DNA from 4 places in the Alteromonas sp. R7 genome. Region 3 is predicted to be linked to each of the others. Evidence: predicted binding sites of a transcription regulator. Region 3 holds the regulator's gene; each other region holds the start of a gene.

Region 1 (5,588 bases), on a different contig from region 3:
TTCAACACTTGAGATAGTTTCAGAACTCGTGCCGTCGTCATTTTGCACTACCGTGCCTATATCTACCCGTTCGAGACCATTTAGTTTTGGGGCAGCCAGTAGAGGCGGATAATTAGGTGTTTGAATAAGTACTTTATCACCGGGTTCACAATAGGCTTTACACGCTACGTTAAACGCTGGCACAACGCCTGGTGTCCACACTAGCCACTCGGGTTGAATTTCCCAATTATGCTTATCTTTAAGCCATCTCACTACAGCCTGAATGGCGCCTTCGTGATGTGCAGGCAGTATGTAACCCATGTTGCCATGCTCAACCTGACCCGAAATGGCGTCTAGAATTGGCTGCGCGCAACGAAACTCAGTATCGGCAACCCACGCAGGAATGATGTCTTTCCCTTTGTACTTTTGCCATTTAAACGAAAACGTGTCTTTTCTGGGAGGGGTATTATCGAATAAGGCGCTCACATTACATCCTGTTGCATAAAAACTTATGCCAACAGTGTAGAATTTTAGCGCCTCATAAACTAGGGGCGTGAGATGAATTAACCCGAATTTTCTATATCGAAATGTACTTTAATAGAGATAAATTAACACGTTAAAGCCAAAGGTAAATTGCGCTTTGCTGTCCTAACCTGTTTTACATTGTCATCGTTAACCACGAAGTAGATCTTTGGCCCGCATGCACACCTTTAGCGTGCGATGCATAAAATGAAAAACAACCTACAGGCTTAGCTGGCCTGCGACACCGCCTCTCTCGATTTTTGAACTAGCTCTTCCATATTGAGTGGCTTAGCAAGAAAACCGGTAACCTGAAGTTTACGCGCTTCTATCACTAACTCTTTGTTAGGGTCGGCAGTAATGAGTAAAAATGGAACGTCCAAACCCGAAGACTGGCAGGTTTTTAGAAGACTTAGTCCATCATAATCCGGCATTACTTGGTCACTGATGATCAAGCTGATAGATTCCGCAGTTTGTTGCAGCAAAAAATCCCTTGCAAATTTACTACGTGTAAATGGATACACGGTAGCGTCTAACTGCGTTTCCAACGCGTCAGTAATAAGGTCAAGCGTGATAGGATCATCTTCAACTACTGCTACAGAAAACACTACCCTTCCCCTTTTTTTTAGGTCATTAGCCGTAAATATTACAACGACTTAGCTCACGTGTTAAGACGTCAGTTTATTGTACCAATCCGCATAGATAAATGCTCGCTGGGTATTGACCTATGCGGACTGGTATTTTTAAGCATAGAATCTCTGAACGCTTTTGACCACTAACCTTTGGTCGATATTTAAACTTTTTCTAACGTTTTAGTGATAATGCTAGAAAGCAGCTTTTTTGATAGGAAGTGACGGTGTGTAAGTTGAGACACGAGTTGAAAGATTGCAGGCCAAACTCATCGGCAAAATGGAAAAAAAATGCCAGCTGACGCTGGCATTTTCAAAATCAATGTAAGTTTTAGAAGCTATTAAGACTTAGGTGCACGTGATGCACGCTTACGCTCGTTTTCTGTAAGAAGCTTCTTACGAATACGGATAGATTCAGGCGTTACTTCTACTAGTTCGTCGTCATCGATGAACTCAAGCGCTTGCTCAAGTGACATTCTGATAGGCGGAACAAGTGTTTGCGCTTCATCAGTTCCCGATGCACGAACGTTAGTAAGCTGCTTACCTTTAAGCGCGTTAACAGTAAGGTCGTTGTCACGGCTGTGAATACCGATAACCATACCTTCGTACACTTCAACACCGTGACCGATGAATAGGCGACCGCGTTCTTGAAGGTTAAACAGGGCGTTAGTTAGTGCTTTACCGTTTGCGTTAGCGATTAGAACACCGTTCTTACGCTTACCAATGATACCGCCTTTGTACGGACCATAGTGATCGAACGTGTGATATAGCAAACCAGAACCCGACGTTAACGTCATGAATTCTGTTTGGAAACCAATTAGGCCACGGCTTGGAATGATAAAGTCGATACGTACACGACCTTTACCATCAGGAGACATGTCAGTCATTTCTGCTTTACGCAGACCAAGCTGTTCCATGATTGAACCCTGGTGCTGTTCTTCACAGTCGATAGTCAAGGTTTCGTATGGTTCTTGCGTTGCGCCGTCAACTTCTTTCAGAATTACTTCTGGACGTGACACTGCAAGCTCGTAACCTTCACGACGCATGTTTTCGATAAGAATACCTAGGTGAAGTTCACCACGACCAGATACGCGGAACTTGTCCGGATCAGGCATTTCTTCAACGCGCAGTGCAACGTTGTGTACTAGTTCGTCTTTAAGGCGCTCTAGAATGTTACGTGACGTTACATACTTACCTTCTTTACCTGCAAACGGCGAGGTGTTTACCTGGAACGTCATGGTTACTGTAGGCTCGTCAACCGTAAGTGGAGGAAGTGCTTCTACAGTGTTGATGTCACAAATGGTGTCAGAGATCTTAAGTTCGCCAAGACCTGTGATTGCAATGATGTCGCCCGCGTGAGCAGATTCAACTTCGTGACGAGCAAGGCCAAGGTAGCCGTAAACTAAGCCTACTTTGCCGTTGCGCTTTTTGCCATCAGCAGTAACAACCGTTACTTGTTGATTTGGCTTAACAGAACCACGCTTAACACGACCTACGCCGATAACACCCACGTATGAGTTGTAGTCAAGCTGAGAGATCTGCATTTGGAATGCGCCGTCGATATCTGCATCAGGAGGAGAAACCTGGTCAACGATAGTTTGGAACAATGCCGTCATATCGTCTTCTTTAGTATCTGCATCTAGTGATGCCCAACCGTTAAGTGCAGACGCATAAACAACTTGGAAATCTAGCTGTTCGTCAGTTGCACCTAGGTTGTCGAATAGGTCGAAAACTTGATCCATAACCCAATCAGGACGCGCACCAGGCTTGTCGATTTTGTTGATAACAACAATTGGCTTAAGACCTTGAGCAAATGCCTTTTGCGTAACGAAACGGGTTTGTGGCATCGGGCCTTCTTGCGCATCTACAAGTAGAAGTACAGAGTCAGCCATCGACATTACACGCTCTACTTCACCACCGAAGTCAGCGTGTCCTGGAGTGTCTACGATGTTGATACGGTAGTCGTTCCAGTTAATCGCTGTGTTCTTAGCTAGGATGGTAATGCCACGTTCTTTCTCGATGTCGTTCGAGTCCATTACGCGCTCTTCTTGCTCGCCTCGAGATTCAAGGGTGCCAGACTGCTGTAACAGTTTGTCTACCAGGGTGGTCTTACCGTGGTCAACGTGGGCGATGATTGCGATGTTACGCAATTTATTAATATCAGTGGTATTCATGCTTATATAGAGCCTGTGTAAATCAACGTCTACTTCAATTCAGTGGAAAGGAGTATGCGTTAGATTTGTTGCAAAAAAATGCAGATAGAAAAATTTGCGCGGATTGTACAGAAAAACCACGACGTTTGCGCATCTTTTTTTTGATGGAAACGAGTTTTATTGGTTTTCAAACACTTGTTCAACAAATAACCAGCCCCGTTGCACCTAATTGATCATATTTGGTGGCTATACGCTACAAAGTAATCTAGGCTGATTGACGTATAAATGAGCACAAAACGCCATATTGGTGCAACATTGCACCAATATAATGCAATTTAATTCAAACGGAAGTGATAAATGCCCGTCTATGCCACAGAAATCGGTATACATATAGATGGCATGATAATCGCTTTCACTTTTTCCACTGTTGGAGTGAAGCTGATCATTCCGCATTTTTACATTAAACCTGGAGGACACGATGTCAGTAGAAAAGGCATTAGAGCTGATTAAAGAAAGTGAAGCGAAATTTGTAGATTTACGTTTTACCGATACAAAGGGTAAAGAACAACACGTATCTATTCCTGCGAGCGTTGTTGATGAAGAGTTTTTCGAAGAAGGTAAAATGTTCGATGGTTCTTCAATCGCTGGCTGGAAAGGCATCAACGAATCAGACATGGTTCTTCTTCCAGACGCAACAAGCTGCGTAGTTGACCCTTTCGCTGAAGAGACACAAGTAAACATCCGTTGTGACATCGTTGAACCTTCAACAATGGAAGGTTATGAGCGTGACCCTCGTTCAGTTGCTCGCCGTGCAGAAGAATTCCTAAAATCAACTGGCATCGGTGACACATGTTTCTTCGGCCCAGAGCCAGAGTTTTTCCTTTTTGATGACGTACGCTTCCACACTGACATGGCGGGTTCTTTCTACAAGATTGACTCTTCTGAAGCAAAGTGGAACTCTGGCGAAGAGTTTGAAGGCGGCAACATGGCACACCGCCCTGGCGTTAAAGGCGGTTACTTCCCAGTACCACCAGTGGACTCTGCTCACGATATCCGTGCTGCAATGTGTCTAGTTATGGAAGAGATGGGCCTTGTTATCGAAGCGCACCACCACGAAGTAGCAACTGCTGGCCAAAACGAAATTGCTTGCCAATTCAATACGCTAGTTAAGAAAGCTGACGAAATTCAAGTTTACAAGTATGTTGTTCACAACGTTGCACACGCATACGGTCAAACAGCTACCTTTATGCCTAAGCCGCTTGTTGGCGATAACGGTTCTGGTATGCACTGTCACCAATCTATCTCTAAAGATGGCGTAAACATCTTTGCAGGTGACAAGTACGCAGGTCTTTCTGAGGAAGCACTTTACTACATTGGTGGTATCATCAAGCACGCGCGCGCAATCAACGCGTTTGCTAACGCTTCTACTAACTCATACAAGCGTCTAGTTCCTGGATTCGAAGCACCGGTAATGCTTGCATACTCTGCACGTAACCGTTCTGCATCTATTCGTATTCCTCACGTAACTAGCGATAAAGCACGTCGTATTGAAGTACGTTTCCCTGACCCAACAGCTAACCCATACCTAGCGTTCACTGCTATGCTTATGGCGGGTATCGACGGTATTAAGAACAAGATCCACCCTGGTGATTCAATGGATAAAGACTTGTACGACCTACCGCCAGAAGAAGCTGCTGAAATTCCAACAGTTGCAAGCTCGCTAGAAATGGCACTTGAAGCTCTTGATAACGACCGTGACTTCCTTAAAGCTGGTGGCGTTATGACTGACGACATGATTGATGCATACATCGATCTTAAGTCTGAAGAAGTAACGAAACTTAACATGACTACTCACCCTGTTGAGTTCGACATGTACTACAGCGTGTAATTTCGCACTGTATAGCAATTTATACTAAAGCCCGCTCTGCGGGCTTTTTTTATGCGTACGATTTATCTACTATGTTTTTATAGCTATGCTAATGAATACTCTTTCATGCTGTATCAACTGCGCACAGGGCTTTGCCCGCTTGCATCTGCATACAACTAGAAAGGTTATCCATAAGCCAAACATAGCAAGCTATATGAATTAGCCAGCTAGCCAAAACCACATTGATTAGGTAACGACACGTGCACTACATGACGCGAGACATTTGCTTAATTTCGCTATTACTAAGTAGCGGCAATGGCTTACTGCCTGTGCAAGCGGAAATGCTGAGCCAAGAAAGTACCCAGCAAGAAGCACAAGAAAACGAAACCGGACAAAGCAGCAATGCAACATCAGCCGCAGCTACCTCTCCAATGACCATAT
Region 2 (5,588 bases), 370 kb from region 3:
ACATTTGTCCAATCAAACTCATCGACAGGGCTGAAGCCGCTGACACCGGCGGGCTGGGCTTCGTAACCTTGCTCAACCAATAAAGAAGGATTGGTTTTTAATTTCGCCAGCTTGTCTTTAGTGGCTATACTGAAAGGCACGGTCCAGTAGGGGTTAAACACCATATACTTCATTGATTCAGCGAAAACGGGCGTTTGCCTCACTGGTGTACCGACAATCACAGGCATTCCCAATGTTTCCTCACCTTCAGTAAATCCTCTCAACTGAAACGAAGCAATGTTAACGCGTAAATATGTTGACCAAGTTTGATGAGGGAGCCAGCGCCAACGCTCTAAGTTTGCATCAATTCTTTCTAACCAAGAAAACGTGGTGGCATTTAATGCTTCTAAAGTGGAACTTCCCACGATACCATCTGGCTCTAAGCCCGCAGACATTTGAAACTGCTTAACCGCGTCCAGTAAATCTTTATCGAATAACTCTGAATAGGTGCCTGGCCCTAAAAGACGAGACTTCAGCAACACAACTCTTTCGCTCGTTGAGTTCAGCTTAAGTGTTGGGCCAACTGGAATTTGTGTGGTAACTGTAGAAACTGCCGTGAGTAAACTACGCTTTTTTTCTAACAGTAACTGGTATTCATGGTGTGATGGCCACATGGCCCGCAATGTTGCAGAAACACCGTTAGTTAATGCGTGATTTAGCGATGCCACAGGATCCGCTTCTCTTTGCTTAAGGAACCACTGCGAATCTGCATTGGCGGGGCTAACAAGCCCATTTAATCGATGCAGAGTTTGACTGATGAAGGCATCGGTTGCTAATACATCTAAGAGTGCTGTATTGGCGTCGCGACTTTCGAGCATTGATGCGTGGTAATACTCGGGCGAGAAGCCATGTAACTCTGAATCAGCAATTTCATGGAGGAGTTCCTGAAGACGGTTTTCAGCATCACTAGTACCAAACCATATAAGCTGATAGCCCTGTTGAGTGTAGACCTCGCTTACCAAAACTCTATTGTGCACACGAGATGGGTTACTATTTTGTGAACCGTATATCTCCACTGAATCAACTAGCAAATTCTCCACACGCTGTCGTAAGTTAGGTTGTTTAGATGCATGAGCTACATGACTAAAAGTCAGCATGATGACAAGGCTGACCCAACAAAACGTTGCAACACGATTTTGTAGTACTACCATGAATAATCCTTTTAAAACGAAGAGTAGGCCCTAGGAATAGTGACGTAATTATAAACTGTTCGTATGTCCCTCGGATACAAAATCTTAATCGCTCTATACAAGTCACTGTAGACAGTAATCACGCATGATTACAGCTCAGATTTGGATAACTTTTGCGTAAAACACAAAGCTGGCACGTTAGTTGAAAACTCACTAGAAGATTCACATAAAGCGTCAATTTTCTGATAGAGAGACACCAAGCCATGCAGTTATCCGGTTATCTTCAGCGATTCGATAAAAATCAGCTGCAAAATTTTACCAGTGGTTTAGGCGCACCCATCGTCCTTTTGGCAATTATGGGCATGGTTATATTGCCTATGCCGCCATTCTTACTGGACGTGCTGTTTAGCTTTAATATTGCGTTGTCGCTAGTCATTATCTTGGTGGCTGTACTTACCCAGCGTCCAGTAGATTTCGGCATTTTCCCCTTGGTGTTACTTATCGCTACCGTTTTGAGACTAGCGCTTAACGTGGCTTCTACTCGCGTTGTTTTACTTTACGGACATGAAGGCGGCGATGCAGCAGGTAAAGTTATCGAAGCCTTCGGTGAGGTCGTGATTGGTGGTAACTACGCCGTAGGTATTGTTGTTTTCGCCATTCTTCTTATTATCAACTTCAAAGTTGTAACCGCAGGCGCAGGACGTATTTCAGAAGTAAGCGCTCGCTTTACGTTAGATGCTATGCCCGGTAAGCAAATGGCCATAGATGCTGATTTAAATGCAGGGTATATAGATCAAGACCAAGCACGTAAACGCCGTGAAGAGATTACCGCAGAAGCGGATTTTTACGGGTCGATGGACGGTGCGTCAAAATTTGTAAAGGGTGATGCGGTCGCAGGCCTTTTCATCATGCTGATTAATATTGTCGGTGGTCTTTTTATTGGCATGATTCAGCACGGGCTTTCATTCGGTAACGCTATAGAAATCTACACCATATTGACCATCGGTGATGGTTTGGTGGCGCAAATTCCTTCATTGTTACTTTCGGTCGCTACAGCCATTATCGTTACTCGTGAAAACGAGACCCAGGAAATGGGCAAAGAAATCCGCGGTCAGCTTGGTAATAATCAAGCCCTCTATATAGCCTCGGGGGTTCTATTTGTGATGGGTATCATTCCTGGGATGCCTCATATCGCATTCTTAGGGTTCTCATTCTTGATTGCAGGCTTTGCTTACTGGCAGTCGGTCCAAGAAAAGAGAAAGGCCGCAGAGCCCAAAGTGCCAGACAATGTGGTAAAAGATGAATCGGTTGCGCCTGAAGTGAAAGAGCTTGGCTGGGATGATGTTCAGCAGGTAGATACCATCGGATTGGAAGTGGGCTATCGCTTAATTCCTCTTGTCGATAAATCCCAAGGTGGCGAGTTGTTGACGCGCATTAAAGGCGTACGTAAGAAACTATCGCAAGAACTGGGTTTCCTTATTCCGCCTGTCCACATTCGCGATAACTTGGATTTAGAGCCCAACACTTACACCATCGCTATGCTAGGCGTAACGATAGGCGATTCCATCATCAGTCACGATGAAGAACTTGCTATTAATCCAGGGCAAGTGTTCGGTAAATTAGAAGGGCGTGCCACTAAAGACCCCGCGTTCGGCTTGGACGCAGTATGGATTAAGCCCAATAAACGGGAGCATGCACAAACCCTTGGGTACACAGTAGTAGACGCTGCGACCGTTGTAGCGACCCATTTAAGCCAATTACTCTCTAACAATGCATATCAATTATTAGGGCACGAGGAAGCTCAACAACTTCTTGATATGCTTGCCAAGCAGCATCCGAAACTGGTTGAAGGATTAGTACCAGACATTCTTCCGCTAAGCACCGTCGTGAAAGTACTGCAAACCTTATTGTTTGAAGGCGTGCCTATTCGCGATATGCGTACAATCGTTCAAACACTCAGTGAGTACGGCACGCGCAGCCAAGACCCCGATGTTTTAGTGTCTGCAGTGCGTATTGCCCTTAAACGTTTAATTGTCCAAGAAATTACTCAAGGTGCAAAAGAGATACCTGTCATAACCTTGGCGCCAGAGTTGGAACAGATGTTGCACCAGTCACTTCAAGCAGGTGGCGAAGATGGCGCTGGCATAGAACCAGGTCTGGCAGACAAGCTGCAAAAATCATTGCAGCAAGCCAGTCAGCAGCAAGAGTTAGAAGGAGAGCCTGCAGTACTCCTTACCTCAGGCATGCTACGACCCGTTCTGTCTCGCTTCTTAAAATATTCGGTTGTTGGGCTTCATGTTCTGTCTTACCAAGAAGTGCCTGACGACAAACAAATAAAAATAGTCAGTTCGGTCGGTCAATAATCTGACACTGGGTGATTGGAGAGGTTGCAATGAAAATTAGACGTTTCTTCGGCAAAGATATGCGTGAGGCGTTAAGCCAAGTTAAAGCTGAATTGGGCAGTGACGCTGTGATCATGTCAAATCGCAAAGTCGCTGACGGTATTGAGCTTGTCGCAGCCTACGACAAAGAACCTGAAGCGAAGTTGTTTACGCCGAAAGCGTCTCCACAAGCAGCTGCAAAAACACCTGGCCAAAAGGCAGTGCCTAGCTTGAGCGAAATCATTGGTGACGACGGTCCTGATAGCCTTAAAGCACTGCTAGAAAAGCAGCACGGTGGAAATAATGGCGTAGCGAGTCCCGCGCAACCTAACCAACCAATGACAGCAAATGCTAAGCACGCCAATGAAATTGCTTCGCACTTAGACTTCTCAGAAGCCTTTATTGACGACGTAGAAGCCCAGCAGTCTTCTCATGAACCAGTTCGTCAGAACGCTTTCCCAGAGCATCAAGCGTCGAGTATGGATGATACCGCTGTGACGCAGTCAGCGGAGCTTGCGCAAATCAAGGAAGAGCTAGCGTCTCTTCGCGATGTATTGCAATATCAAGTGGCCGACTTGATGGAAGCTAAAAACAAACGTCAAAAACCTGTTCATCAATATCTAATCACCCGTTTAACCGATATGGGGTTAAGCAACGCGTTAGCGAAACAGCTTATTAGCTATACGCCGTCACATTACAACGAACGAGATGCATGGGTATATCTTCTTAACCTATTGGCTAATCGCATAAATGTGACAGGAAACGATATACTTAGCGCACAAGGTGCTGTTGCATTAGTAGGACCAACAGGTACCGGTAAAACAACTACCGTTGCGAAACTTGCTGCCCGCTATGCGCAAAAATACGGTGCAGAGTCGGTTGCGATGATTACCATCGATACGTATAGAATTGCCGCCTATGAGCAGCTAGCGACATACGGAAAGATTATTGGCTGCACGGTGAGAAAAGCGCAGACTAGTGAAGAACTTGCGGATTTATTATTCCAACTTCGTCATAAGCGACTAGTATTGATTGATACGGCTGGATTTAGTCAAAGAGATAGTCGATTAATTAAACAAATTAAGCAGTTTGATAACGGACAAATGCCAAATGTTAAAAAATATTTGGTAGCGCAAGCAAATACGCAATATCCTGCTTTGCAGAGAATCATTCAAGCGTATGATGATATTGAACTAAGTGGCTGTATTTTCACAAAGTTAGATGAGTGCTACTCTTTAGGAGAGGTGCTTAGTGCAGCGGTTGAATACCAATTACCGGTTAGTTATGTCACCGATGGTCAAAAAGTACCTGAAGACATTAAGATTGCAGAAGCGAAATCTTTGGTTTCCGCTGCTGCAAAGCTTTATAAAAAGTACGGTTTGAATCATACTAGTGGTAACAACGCAATTAAAACAGCATAAGCAGTATGATTGACGACCAAGCGAGTAGCTTAAGAAAAATGAAGCAATCACGGTTAATCAAAGTAATCGCCGTCACCGGTGGCAAAGGTGGCGTAGGTAAAACAAACATTACATTGAACACCGCTATCGCCATGGCGAAGCAAGGTAAACGTGTAATGGTTCTCGATGCGGACCTCGGTCTTGCTAACGTAGACGTTATGTTAGGTTTGCGTGTTGAGAAAAACTTATCCCACGTGCTTTCCGGCGAATGTACACTTGATGAAGTATTAGTGACCGGTCCGCACGGAATAAAGATTGCCCCTGCCACATCAGGCACGCAGTCGATGGCAGAATTGTCGCCAACGCAACACGCTGGCCTAATTCGTGCCTTTAGTGAGCTGCGCTCGCAAATTGACGTGCTTATCGTTGATACAGCGGCAGGTATTTCAGACATGGTGTTGAGCTTTTCAAAAGCCTCACAAGACATCATGGTCGTTGTGTGTGACGAGCCTACTTCATTGACAGATGCGTATGCATTGATAAAAATTCTGAATAGAGAGCACGGTGTTTTCCGCTTCAAAGTTGTGGCTAATATGGTGCGCGACGTGCGAGAAGGCCAAGAGCTATTTAGTAAATTG
Region 3 (5,588 bases):
GTTAGCGATATAATGCAAAGCGGCAGTGATATCCCCCTTGTCCATGCCAGTGCTTCTGTTGCTGACGCACTGCTGGAAATATCTAAAAAGGGACTGGGTATGACAGGCGTGATAGCGGCAGACGGTACGCTGACAGGCGTCTTTACGGATGGCGACCTACGACGAATTCTCGATGCCCGCGTAGACGTACACAGTGCGACAGTAGAAGAAGTAATGACTAAAGGCGGCAAGACTACCACCGCAGGTCAGCTGGCTGTAGAAGCCCTGAATTTGATGGAAACCCATAAAATTAGTGCGTTAATGGTTACTGACGATAAGCGCAAACCTGTTGGGGCCTTTAACATGCATATGCTATTAAAAGCAGGAGTGCTTTAAATGACAACCACCTTATACACGGAAATAAATGACTCGCTTTTCGCAAAACTAGCCAAGATAAAGTTGCTGGTATGCGACGTTGATGGTGTGTTCTCAGATGGTCGAATTTACTTAGGTAACGACGGTGAAGAACTTAAAGCATTCCATACCCGTGATGGATATGGTGTAAAAGCGCTAGTGAGCAATGGAGTGAATGTCGCGGTTATTACTGGACGTCGCTCTGCCATTGTTGAAAATAGAATGAAGGCACTGAATGTTGCACATATAATTCAAGGCGAAGAGAATAAAGCAGACGCGCTTAGCGACCTGATGAAGCACCTTGAGTTAAACACTGACGAAGTGGCTGCGGTAGGTGATGACATGCCAGATACGGGTATGTACAAGCACGTTGCGGTTAAAATTGCGGTTGCCGATGCCCATCCTTACGTAGCAAAACAAGCAAACTGGATTACGACCCTTCCCGGAGGGTTTGGCGCGGTCCGAGAAATATCGGATACCATTTTGCAGGCCAAAGGGGTAGCAAATGAGATTTTTGGAGCTAGTGTATGAGCCTGTTTGGCTTTAATCGCTTAGGATTAAGTATATCGGCGCTATTTATTCTGGCGATGCTGATGTACATCCCTACGTGGATGGAAGAGCAGCCTGAAACGCAGGGGAATCGTGAAAACGATGCGCTAAAGCCCGCCTACAAAGCAAAAAATCTAACCACTACGCTGTACAATCAAGACGGTGAGTTAAATCACAAAGTATTTGCAGAGTCGATGGAGCATTACGACCAGCTTGGCTTTGTATTGTTTCAGCAACCTAAATACACCCTTTATACAGAAAACGCGTCATCACCATGGGTGGTAACCGCTGATGAAGGTACACTATACAATAACGAGCTAATCCAGCTGGAAAACCAAGTTAATATTGAGAACCAAACTGGCGATGACTTTGTCAGAAGTATATCGACCGAGTACATTCAAATTAATTTAGAAACCAAGCAAATGACATCTGACCAACCCGTTGAAATACTGGGCACCCAATATGTCATTTTAAGTAATGGGTTTAACGCGAATTTACGCACACAAGAATACGAGCTTTTAGATCATGTACAAACCACTTATTCCCCTAGCAACTAGTTTATTGCTTGCCATCGCTAGCGGTGCGGTACACGCCAGTGAAGATGATTTTTCGCAGCCCATAAAAATAGGCTCGAACACCCAGTTTATCGACGGTAAAAATAAAACCGCGTTGTACAAAGACGACGTACTCATAACTCAAGGCTCTTTGGTTATTGAAGCTGACGAAGTGGAAGTAATTGCCACTGACGGTGGTGGTCGTGAAATATTTATTGCTAGAGGAAAGCCTGCAAGCTATTCCCAGCAATTGGAAGACGGCACGCCAGTTTCGGCAAAAGCTAATGAAATACGCTATGAAGTGGTGAACCGAACGATTTCTCTTGCTGGAAACGCAGAGTTGAAACAAGACACCAGTAAAGTACAGGGTGACAACATCACGTTCGATATGATTACCGAGCAATTGCTAGCGACTGGCGGCGCAGGTAAGGATGGTGAGGGTCGAGTGACCACAGTATTCACACCTGAGACCATTCGCAAAACTTCGTCTAAGAAAGACAAAAAAGACAACGAGGGCAATGAATAGCAATGGCAACTTTGAGCGCTAAAAATCTTGCTAAGGCTTACAAGTCAAGACAGGTTGTTCGAGATGTAAGTCTGTCTGTCTCAACGGGTCAAATTGTTGGTCTTCTTGGCCCAAATGGCGCTGGTAAGACCACCACATTCTACATGATTGTTGGTTTAGTGAATCTGGATAAAGGCAAGATTGAAATCGACGACAATGAGCTAACTCATCAGCCCATGCACGAGCGCGCACGCCGCGGAATTGGCTACCTACCGCAGGAAGCCTCTATTTTCAGAAAGCTCACAGTGCATGAAAATATCATGGCCATTTTGCAAACCCGTAAAGATTTAAATTCACAACAGCAAGAAGAAGAAGCTGATGCGCTACTTGATGAATTTAATATTAACCATATACGTAATAGTACGGGAATGAGTTTGTCAGGGGGCGAACGCCGTCGCGTTGAGATTGCCCGCGCTCTGGCAGCAAAACCGCAATTTATTTTGTTAGACGAACCATTTGCTGGTGTTGATCCAATATCAGTTAATGATATAAAGAAGATAATACAACATCTTCGCGATAGGGGTATTGGAATCCTTATCACAGACCATAACGTACGAGAGACATTGGATGTTTGTGAAAAGGCGTACATTGTGAGTCATGGCGAGCTTATTGCGCAAGGAACGGCGGAACAGGTTTTAAGTAATCAAAAAGTAAGGGATGTATACCTAGGCGAACAATTCAGGCTATAGTTAATGTAACCGAATTGCCATTTTTCAGTTTCGCTCTGGTATATTCAATTTAGAGCATTTAAATAAGACGTAGATGAAACCATCTTTACAGCTAAAATTTAGCCAACAACTTACCATGACACCACAGCTTCAGCAGGCCATTAAACTGCTGCAGCTTTCTACACTTGATCTTCAACAAGAGATCCAAGAAGCGCTCGATTCTAATCCGCTATTAGAAGTTGAAGAAGGTAACGACGAGCCGCAACTAGAAAAGAACAATATCGACAACGATGACAGCGGCTCTGAGGCCACTGCTTCTGCATCTAGTGACACACTAGAAGCCGGCGATGCACTTGAGAAAAACGATCTTCCCGATGAGCTGCCAATCGACAGCACATGGGACGAATACTACTCTGCTTCATCTTCGCCAGCTCCGGGTCCATCCAATGACGACGAGCAAATCTTCCAAGGTGAGACTACTGAAGATATTCAAGAGCACCTTCTTTGGCAAATGCGCCTTACCCACTTCTCGGATACCGATCGCGCAATCGCTACAGCAATCATCGACTCTATTGACGAGTCAGGTTATTTAACCGTTACCCTTGATGATATTTTAGAAGCGGTTAACGATGATGATATGGAAGAGCCGATTGAAATGGACGAAATAGAATGTGTGCTTAAGCGCATTCAGATGTTCGACCCTATTGGTTCTGGCTCACGCTCTCCACAAGAATGTTTGATGGTGCAATTGCGCCAGTTTTCAGAAGACACACCGTGGCTTGCTGAAGCCAAGCAACTGATTGAAGAGTACTCTGACTTACTGAGCAGCAAAGACTATCGTACGCTTATGCGTAAAAGCCGATTGAAAGAAGATCAGCTACGCGAGGCAATGCGTTTACTGCAAACCTTGAATCCTCGCCCAGGTAGTGCTTTAGTTACTAAAGAGCCTGAGTACGTTATTCCTGATGTCTCAGTAACCAAGAAAAATGGCCGTTGGGTGGTTGAGCTGAACCCCGACAGTCTGCCTAAGTTAAGCGTAAATCAACAATACGCTGCAATGAGTCGCCGTGCCAAGAATAGTAGCGATTCACAATTCATCCGCTCACACATGCAAGAGGCTAAGTGGTTCATAAAGAGCCTTGAATCTCGTAACGAAACCTTAATGAAGGTTGCAAACTGCATTGTGCAGCAGCAAATGGGCTTTTTTGAGCACGGTCCGGAAATGATGAAACCAATGGTGCTAAATGATGTCGCAGAAATGGTAGATATGCACGAATCCACTATTTCGCGAGTGACAACGCAAAAGTACATGCATACGCCACGTGGAATCTTCGAATTGAAGTATTTCTTCTCAAGCCACGTTGCAACAGAGTCTGGTGGTGAATGTTCATCTACAGCGATTCGTGCATTGATCAAGAAATTAGTGGCCGCTGAAAAGCCTAGCAAGCCGCTAAGTGATAGCAAGATTGCTTCATTGTTGGCCGAACAAGGCATTAAAGTTGCCCGGCGAACAATAGCAAAGTACCGGGAATCGTTGTCGATCCCGCCGTCGAACCAACGCAAAAGCCTTATTTAATCGGGCTTAATAATATAAGGAAGACGAAATATGCAAATCAACCTTACTGGTCATCATGTCGAAATCACCGACTCTTTGCGTAATTATGTCGATACGAAGTTCAGCAAACTTGAACGTCACTTTGATCACATTTCTAATGTGCATGTCATCCTGAACGTTGAAAAATTAAATCAAAAAGCCGAAGCGACCGTTCATTTAAGTGGCGCTGAAGTATTCGCATCCTCAGAAAATACCGACATGTATGCGGCGATTGACAGCATGGTTGATAAACTCGACCGGCAGGTAATCAAGCATAAGGAAAAACTGAAAAAACATTAGTAGTTAATTAAGCATGGATATACAAGCCATCGTAAGTCTGGACCGCACCGAGTGTGCGGTTCAGTGTAATAGTAAAAAGCGAATTCTTGAGATCATCGCTGATATCGCTGCCAAGCAAAACGAGAACATTGATCAGGCAACGGTACTCAACAGTTTGATGGCTCGAGAGCGTATGGGTAGTACAGGCATTGGTAATGGTATCGCCTTGCCCCACGGACGCCTGCCGGGCCTTGAAAAAGTGATCGCCATTGTTGTAACCAGCACGCCAGCAATCGACTTCGACGCCCTTGACGAGAAACCCGTAGACATCTTTTTTGCGCTACTCGTTCCCGAGGAACAGACCGAAGGACACCTTCAAACGCTGGCCACCGTGGCTGGTAAACTAAGCGACAAAGAAACGATTAAAGCAATACGTCGCGCAACGACAAGCGACGATATTCTATCTGCATTAAGTTAAACATTAAGCGCCTATTAACCGTTTAGTAGGCGCCTAATTCAACAACGCGTATGTGATAAAACCAGAGTATTAGGGAGAAAGTAGGTGAAGCTGATAATAATCAGTGGTCGTTCGGGGTCTGGTAAGTCTGTCGCACTTCGCGCATTGGAAGATTTAGGTTATTACTGTGTTGATAATATCCCGGTAAACTTACTTCCCACCTTAACCCATACAGTTGTTGACGAGTACGATCAGGTTGCGGTAAGTATCGATGTGAGAAACTTACCTAAAAATCCTGACGATTTGGTAGAAATTTTAGACTACCTGCCTTCTTCGTGGTCGATGACCATTGTTTACATTGACGCGAGCGATGATGTACTGGTTAAGCGTTTTAGCGAAACACGTCGTCTTCACCCTCTTGCCAAGCTCAATAAGTCGCTTTCAGAAGCCATTAAAGCCGAGTCTGCCCTACTTGCTCCTATTGCAGAACGCGCAGATTTATATTTAGACACTGATAAGCTTACCATTC
Region 4 (5,588 bases), on a different contig from region 3:
TGGTGGTGATCAGCTGTTCGGGGGCAATACGAAACAACGCATCGTCGATATCGTCGCGATTACCGTGCTGAACACTTGCTACTGCGTTAAGCTTCACGTTATCAAACACGTTACCCGAAACATTCAGATCTGCCCCTTTGATTACGGCGTCTGTATTAGTCCATTGAAATGGTGTTGTGCCTGCCATCATGGTAGAGACCATATTGGCAGCCATATTCGTGCTGGGAGAACCAGTAATATAGTCTTCAATTTCTTGATAAAAGAGGCGAGGAGAAACTGACCAGCTTTTGAAACGGTAATCAATACCCACATCTATTTGGCGTGCAGTTTCGTTGTCTAGAGCCAAGTTTCCAATGTAGTTAAACCCGTCTGCCATTCCCCCAGAAATACCAAGAGGCAGCCACGTATAGCGTTCGAAGTAAGTAGGGGCACGGTTTTTCTGCGATACGCCAAGGACAACATCGACATTGTTGCTGGCGTGATATCGCGTGCTAGCGGCAATATCTAACATGTTATAGCTCTTACTGCGTTCTGCCTCGTTGAAATCATCAACGAGTGAAGCAATGGCTGGGTTCATCATAACCATATTAGAACCGGCTAGCCCGGCATCCATGTCAACACGTGTATATCGGGTACCAATTGTTGTTGAAAAAGATGCTTTATCTCGCTGCCATTCTGCGTATATGCTGGCTGTGTCTTTTTCTACGTTGGTAAAGTTATCAACGAAGAACATGCCGTTATTAGGGTTGGTGATGGTCGAGTTATTCCTGCTGTGGTGCAGATAGGCACCTAGTTTGAGGTCACCTTCATAAAATGGCATTACATAGGTGGCATCTACACCTTGAGCAATAGCATCAGCGTTATTCTCTCTCGCCATGTCGGCAGACATCACCATGCGCTGTGAGAAGTTGTCCATGGCATGTTGGTTGCTGTTGCCAAACCAGCTTAACGTGAAGAACTCCCTATCGTTTGCATTATAGCGATAGCCCAGTCGATACCAAGCGGCATCAATAAAACCAATGTCCATGGCTAGAGCAGGCGTGCCGCTTTCGTTAGTATTAAGTTGCTGATAACTCACATCGACTTGGTGATTGCCCCACTCGACGCCCGCCCTAAACTTACCACCATTTCTTTGGTAATGGCTGTTTGGTATAACGCTGTTATCTCCCGACTCTTGTTCGTCGCGCTGCTGATGAGTGAAGGTGCCGCTAATAAAAGCCTGCTCACTCTTATAAAACAGATTGCCTTGGTATTGCTGACCGCTCCCCGGAGATATTGCGCTAGCACTTACGCTACCGCTAAAGCCTGTATTCAAGTCAAAAAGTGCTGAGGCATCAGAGTGAATGCGAAGCTTTCCGCCTAGCGTCTGCACACCAGCACTTACTGGCACAATCCCCTGGTAAAGGGTGGCGGTGAGTCCTGGTTCTGGCAGCACATGAGAAAGGGGCGAGTCCATGGCGTTTGGTCCTGCTCCAGCAATATCAACGCCATCAATGCTTACGCCAACTCGGTCACCATAAAGTCCTCTATACTGAATAAGCCCGGTGACTGGGCCGTTTCGAGATATCGACACGCCAGGTAATGTGGCAAGCTGATCGCCAAAGTCAGCGTCAATATTGCTGGTAGCACTAACAGACTCTTGCTCGATATTTTGCGTGCTAAGGGAAAGCGGTGTGCCAATAACGGTGACCACTTCTGTCGAAGTGTTATCGTCCAAGTCGCTGGTGTTTGCGTAAATGTGTACGGGCGCGCACGCAGTGAATACAGCAAGCGCAATGATAGATTGCTTCATAACAATTCCATTTTAAAAAACGAGTGTTGTGCATGGTGAAAGCATGCATGTTCAGTGTGTTTTGGAGGTTGTTATGCGTGTGGTGGGGCACGACTTAGCGGCGCCGCGTAAGCAAAATCTGTAAAGGGCTTAGCCGCTAAACGCGCGACTAAAGCGCGATAGCGAACCAGCGATAGTAAGGGTAATGTGGCATGTAGTGGCTCGTCAATCTGAGGTAAGTCGGCTAACGTGCCATTGGTACAGTCAACGTGCTCGGCGGGTGCTTTGAGCAGTTCGGGGCTAACAAAAACGAACTCACCTTCAAACTCAGTGGCGCTAATTGAAATGTAGCGCATGGTCTTGCCAGTACAAATAAGTTCAATATCTTCACCCACAAACGCACGTGCTTGCTGCATAGTATGGGCAGCAAGGCCAAGTGCTAATGCATTCTGCAAAAGCATACAAAGGCAAAGTGTTAATGTAAGTAGGCGTCTTAAAGTCATTTTTCTTTATCTGGTTAGCGCCTTTTTATCATAGCCCGCGTTTTGGTAATTTTTCTACCTATTATTTTTAAGTATCTCCAACCCCCGCTTTTTTCAGCTTTCTGTAAAGTGTACGGGTACTCACTCCCAGCGCTTGTGCAAGTTGCTGGGTATCGCCTTCAAAAGACGTGTGAATCTGACGTAAGTATTGGCGTTCCAATTCGTCTAAGGTTACAACGTTACCGTGAGATGAAGAGGCATCATTGATAGCATCAGAGCTTATGTTATCGAGCTCGGGTAAGTCTGTATCGTAAATAACGGTTTCATCAGCCAGTAAAATAGCTTGGTCTACAATGTTTTTGAGTTCGCGAATATTGCCTGGGAACGGGTAGTTGGTTAGTTTTTCTAGCGCGTTTTTATGAAACCGTTTTTTCTCTTTAGACATTGCCAAAAAGTGAGCGGCTATCAGTGCTATATCTGATTTTCTTTGTCGTAAAGAAGGGAGGTTGATAGGAAAACCGGCAATGCGGTAGTAGAGGTCCTGTCTGAATTCGCCCGTTTCCACCATATGCTTTAGATTTTTGTGAGATGCACACACTAAACGAAAATCAGCCTTTTTAGACACTGTGCTTCCTACAGGCCGATAAGTTTGAGACTCGAACAGCCGCAGAAGCTTTACTTGTGTTGAAAGTGGGATATCGCCGACTTCATCAAAAAACAATGTGCCGCCTTCCGCTGCTTCTACGAGCCCTTTCTTATTTGTGGTTGCGCCTGTAAATGCCCCTTTTTCATAACCGAATAGTTCGCTTTCAAGCAGCGTGTCAGACATGCCGGTACACTCGATGACAACAAATGGTTTGCCAGCACGGTGACTACTCGAGTGAAGTGCTTGGGACACCAGCTCTTTACCCGTGCCGGTTTCGCCAAACAGTAGTACTGAAATATCTGAGTTAGCGGCGCGATTTATTTTGTTTAGCATTGCTTTAAATGCCTCTGATTCGCCGACCATCTTTCCTGCTGAAGGTCGGTTTGAGGCAAACGAAAGCTTATCAAGTATTTCCAAGAAACCTAATAATTCTCCGCTACCGTCGAAGATCGGGCGCATGAGGATGTCGCAGTAGCTTTGACCCTCACTGGTGGTATGAACGTGTACTACGCTAGCCGCTCGTCCTGTGGCTTTACTCTCTTGCATGGGGCAATGCTCGCCGCACTTATCGCAAGGTTTGTTGTTGCGGTGAGAGACTTGATAGCAGGTACTAAAGCCAAGCTTTATATCCACAGGGTAGGTATCTCTGTAGGGCTGGTTGACAGCTTCAATAACGTAGCTTGGGTTAATGAAGATTGCGGGTTTATCTATCGCATCTATCATCGCTTGTACTATGGATATATTCATGGGTGGCTGAATATTAGTTTGTTCTAATTTAATTTTGGCAATTTATCATATTGGCATAGAGCTTGTTCACAGTTTGAGACAAACGACAATACTTCGGTAGCAACTCATTCAGTTCCAAAGAGAGTTTTATAATGAAAAATAGCGTAATGCTGGTGGCGATAAGCTTATTGGCAAGTAGTGCTCATTCATTGGCAGATACAGTGACTGCCAATGAGAAAAAAAGTGAAAACAGTGTACAGGAAAAAGTCAAAGAAGCGCGATTACACGCAAAAGCACTGGGAGGCGCGCTAAAGTCACGACTACAGCAAGCAATTCAATCCGGAGGGCTAGAGGCTGGCGTTAACGAATGCCAGATTGCAGCGGCTCCTATTGCTCTGGCGCTTAGTCAAAACGGGTGGGAGGTTGGGCGTACCGCGCTGAAAGTAAGGAACCCAAACAATGCGGCAGATCAATGGGAGCGTGAGCAGTTAGCGTGGTTTTCACAATTACTGACCAAAGCTAAGCAAGACAATTTGGCCCCTAAAAGACCTATTGAAACTTATCAATACGATAGCGAAAGCGGTGAGTTTAGGTACATGATGGCGATTGAACAAGGTCAGGTGTGCATGGCATGCCACGGAGCCAATGTGGCACCTTCAGTAAAACAATCCATTCTAAAGCACTATCCCAGTGATCAAGCTACAGGGTTTGAATTGGGAGAATTACGAGGCGCGTTCACACTCTCATATACCCCTTAACTTTTCCTTATACTCCACTTTTTGACAATCTGCTAAGCAGCCTTTCTCTTGTGCCATATTTGTCACCTAAATGACAAATATGGCGAATGCATCGCCATCAATTGTTGCGTTGGATCAATAAGCCACACGCTCGGTCGTGGAATAATTTATCTGCACAGTACGAAAATACCGCCGTTTATCGGTAATTGCGCTTTAGCAGCCAAATTACTGATGTATGGCATAAACCGTGCTCTTGCCATGCGGCATATTCATGTGTTCATCACTGAATTTTAAACCACTTTTCTGCTAAGCGTTTAACGCGCACACGAAATACAAGGGAGATAACCCATGAGCGATACGTTAATAGAACTATCGCGGTGGCAATTTGCATTAACTGCAATGTTCCACTTTATATTTGTACCCTTAACTTTGGGGCTTAGTTTCTTACTTGCCATTATGGAATCGGTATACGTAATGACGGGTAAAGAAATTTATAAGCAGATGACCCAATTCTGGGGAAAGCTGTTTGGAATTAACTTTGCCATTGGTGTAGCCACAGGCTTAACCATGGAATTCCAGTTCGGAATGAATTGGTCTTACTATTCTCACTATGTAGGCGATATCTTCGGTGCGCCACTTGCCATCGAAGGCCTAATGGCCTTTTTCCTGGAATCTACCTTCGTGGGGTTGTTTTTCTTTGGCTGGGACAAAATGTCAAAGGTGAAGCATCTGATGGCGACTTGGCTGGTGGCCATTGGTTCAAACTTCTCTGCACTGTGGATCTTGATTGCTAACGGCTGGATGCAATACCCGGTAGGCGCTGAATTTAATTTTGAAGCCATGCGTATGGAAATGACAAGCTTTGCTGAGGTTATTTTTAACCCCGTAGCACAGGTCAAATTTGTTCACACTGTATCAGCAGGTTACGTGACCGGCGCAATGTTTGTGTTGGCAATTTCAAGTTACTACCTGCTTAATCATAAGCATATCGCCTTTGCGCGCCGTTCGTTCGCCATAGCTGCTAGCTTTGGCCTAGCCTCAACGCTTTCTGTGATCGTGCTAGGTGATGAGAGTGGTTATGAGCTTGGTGATGTACAAAAAGTGAAGCTGGCAGCAGTTGAAGCTGAGTACGAAACCCATCCTGCACCTGCGCCGTTTACCGTGTTTGGTATTCCAAACGACGAGAAGCAGGAAACCGAGTACGCCCTTCAAATTCCTTGGGCAAT

Evidence for each region. The regulator sigma-54, encoded in region 3, starts transcription at its own class of promoters, with help from an activator protein. The targets are predictions, from matches to a motif close to GTTGGCACGNNNNTNGNNT.
Region 1: a site for sigma-54 is predicted at 3,674-3,692, ahead of glnA (glutamate--ammonia ligase). Genes of this name have one in related genera too.
Region 2: a site for sigma-54 is predicted at 1,359-1,377, ahead of flhA (flagellar biosynthesis protein FlhA). Genes of this name have one in related genera too.
Region 4: a site for sigma-54 is predicted at 3,696-3,714, ahead of AC0J2X_RS10785 (Tll0287-like domain-containing protein). Genes of this name have one in related genera too.

The regions. Positions count from the first base shown of each region.
Region 1 is NZ_JBVTQX010000001.1:30,185-35,772, reverse strand. It holds gene AC0J2X_RS00155 (MalY/PatB family protein) at 1-465, opposite strand, end outside; gene AC0J2X_RS00150 (response regulator) at 729-1,106, opposite strand; gene typA (translational GTPase TypA) at 1,469-3,301, opposite strand; gene glnA (glutamate--ammonia ligase) at 3,759-5,168, shown strand; gene AC0J2X_RS00135 (hypothetical protein) at 5,408-5,588, shown strand, end outside.
Region 2 is NZ_JBVTQX010000002.1:32,567-38,154, reverse strand. It holds gene AC0J2X_RS03030 (L,D-transpeptidase family protein) at 1-1,190, opposite strand, end outside; gene flhA (flagellar biosynthesis protein FlhA) at 1,433-3,532, shown strand; gene flhF (flagellar biosynthesis protein FlhF) at 3,562-4,971, shown strand; gene AC0J2X_RS03015 (MinD/ParA family protein) at 4,977-5,588, shown strand, end outside.
Region 3 is NZ_JBVTQX010000002.1:399,582-405,169, forward strand. It holds gene AC0J2X_RS04540 (KpsF/GutQ family sugar-phosphate isomerase) at 1-375, shown strand, start outside; gene kdsC (3-deoxy-manno-octulosonate-8-phosphatase KdsC) at 376-924, shown strand; gene lptC (LPS export ABC transporter periplasmic protein LptC) at 921-1,499, shown strand; gene lptA (lipopolysaccharide transport periplasmic protein LptA) at 1,468-2,022, shown strand; gene lptB (LPS export ABC transporter ATP-binding protein) at 2,025-2,750, shown strand; gene AC0J2X_RS04565 (RNA polymerase factor sigma-54) at 2,824-4,305, shown strand; gene hpf (ribosome hibernation promoting factor) at 4,336-4,623, shown strand; gene ptsN (PTS IIA-like nitrogen regulatory protein PtsN) at 4,637-5,080, shown strand; gene rapZ (RNase adapter RapZ) at 5,165-5,588, shown strand, end outside.
Region 4 is NZ_JBVTQX010000005.1:346,555-352,142, reverse strand. It holds gene AC0J2X_RS10800 (TonB-dependent receptor plug domain-containing protein) at 1-1,792, opposite strand, end outside; gene AC0J2X_RS10795 (hypothetical protein) at 1,864-2,232, opposite strand; gene AC0J2X_RS10790 (sigma-54 interaction domain-containing protein) at 2,342-3,622, opposite strand; gene AC0J2X_RS10785 (Tll0287-like domain-containing protein) at 3,778-4,383, shown strand; gene AC0J2X_RS10780 (cytochrome ubiquinol oxidase subunit I) at 4,711-5,588, shown strand, end outside.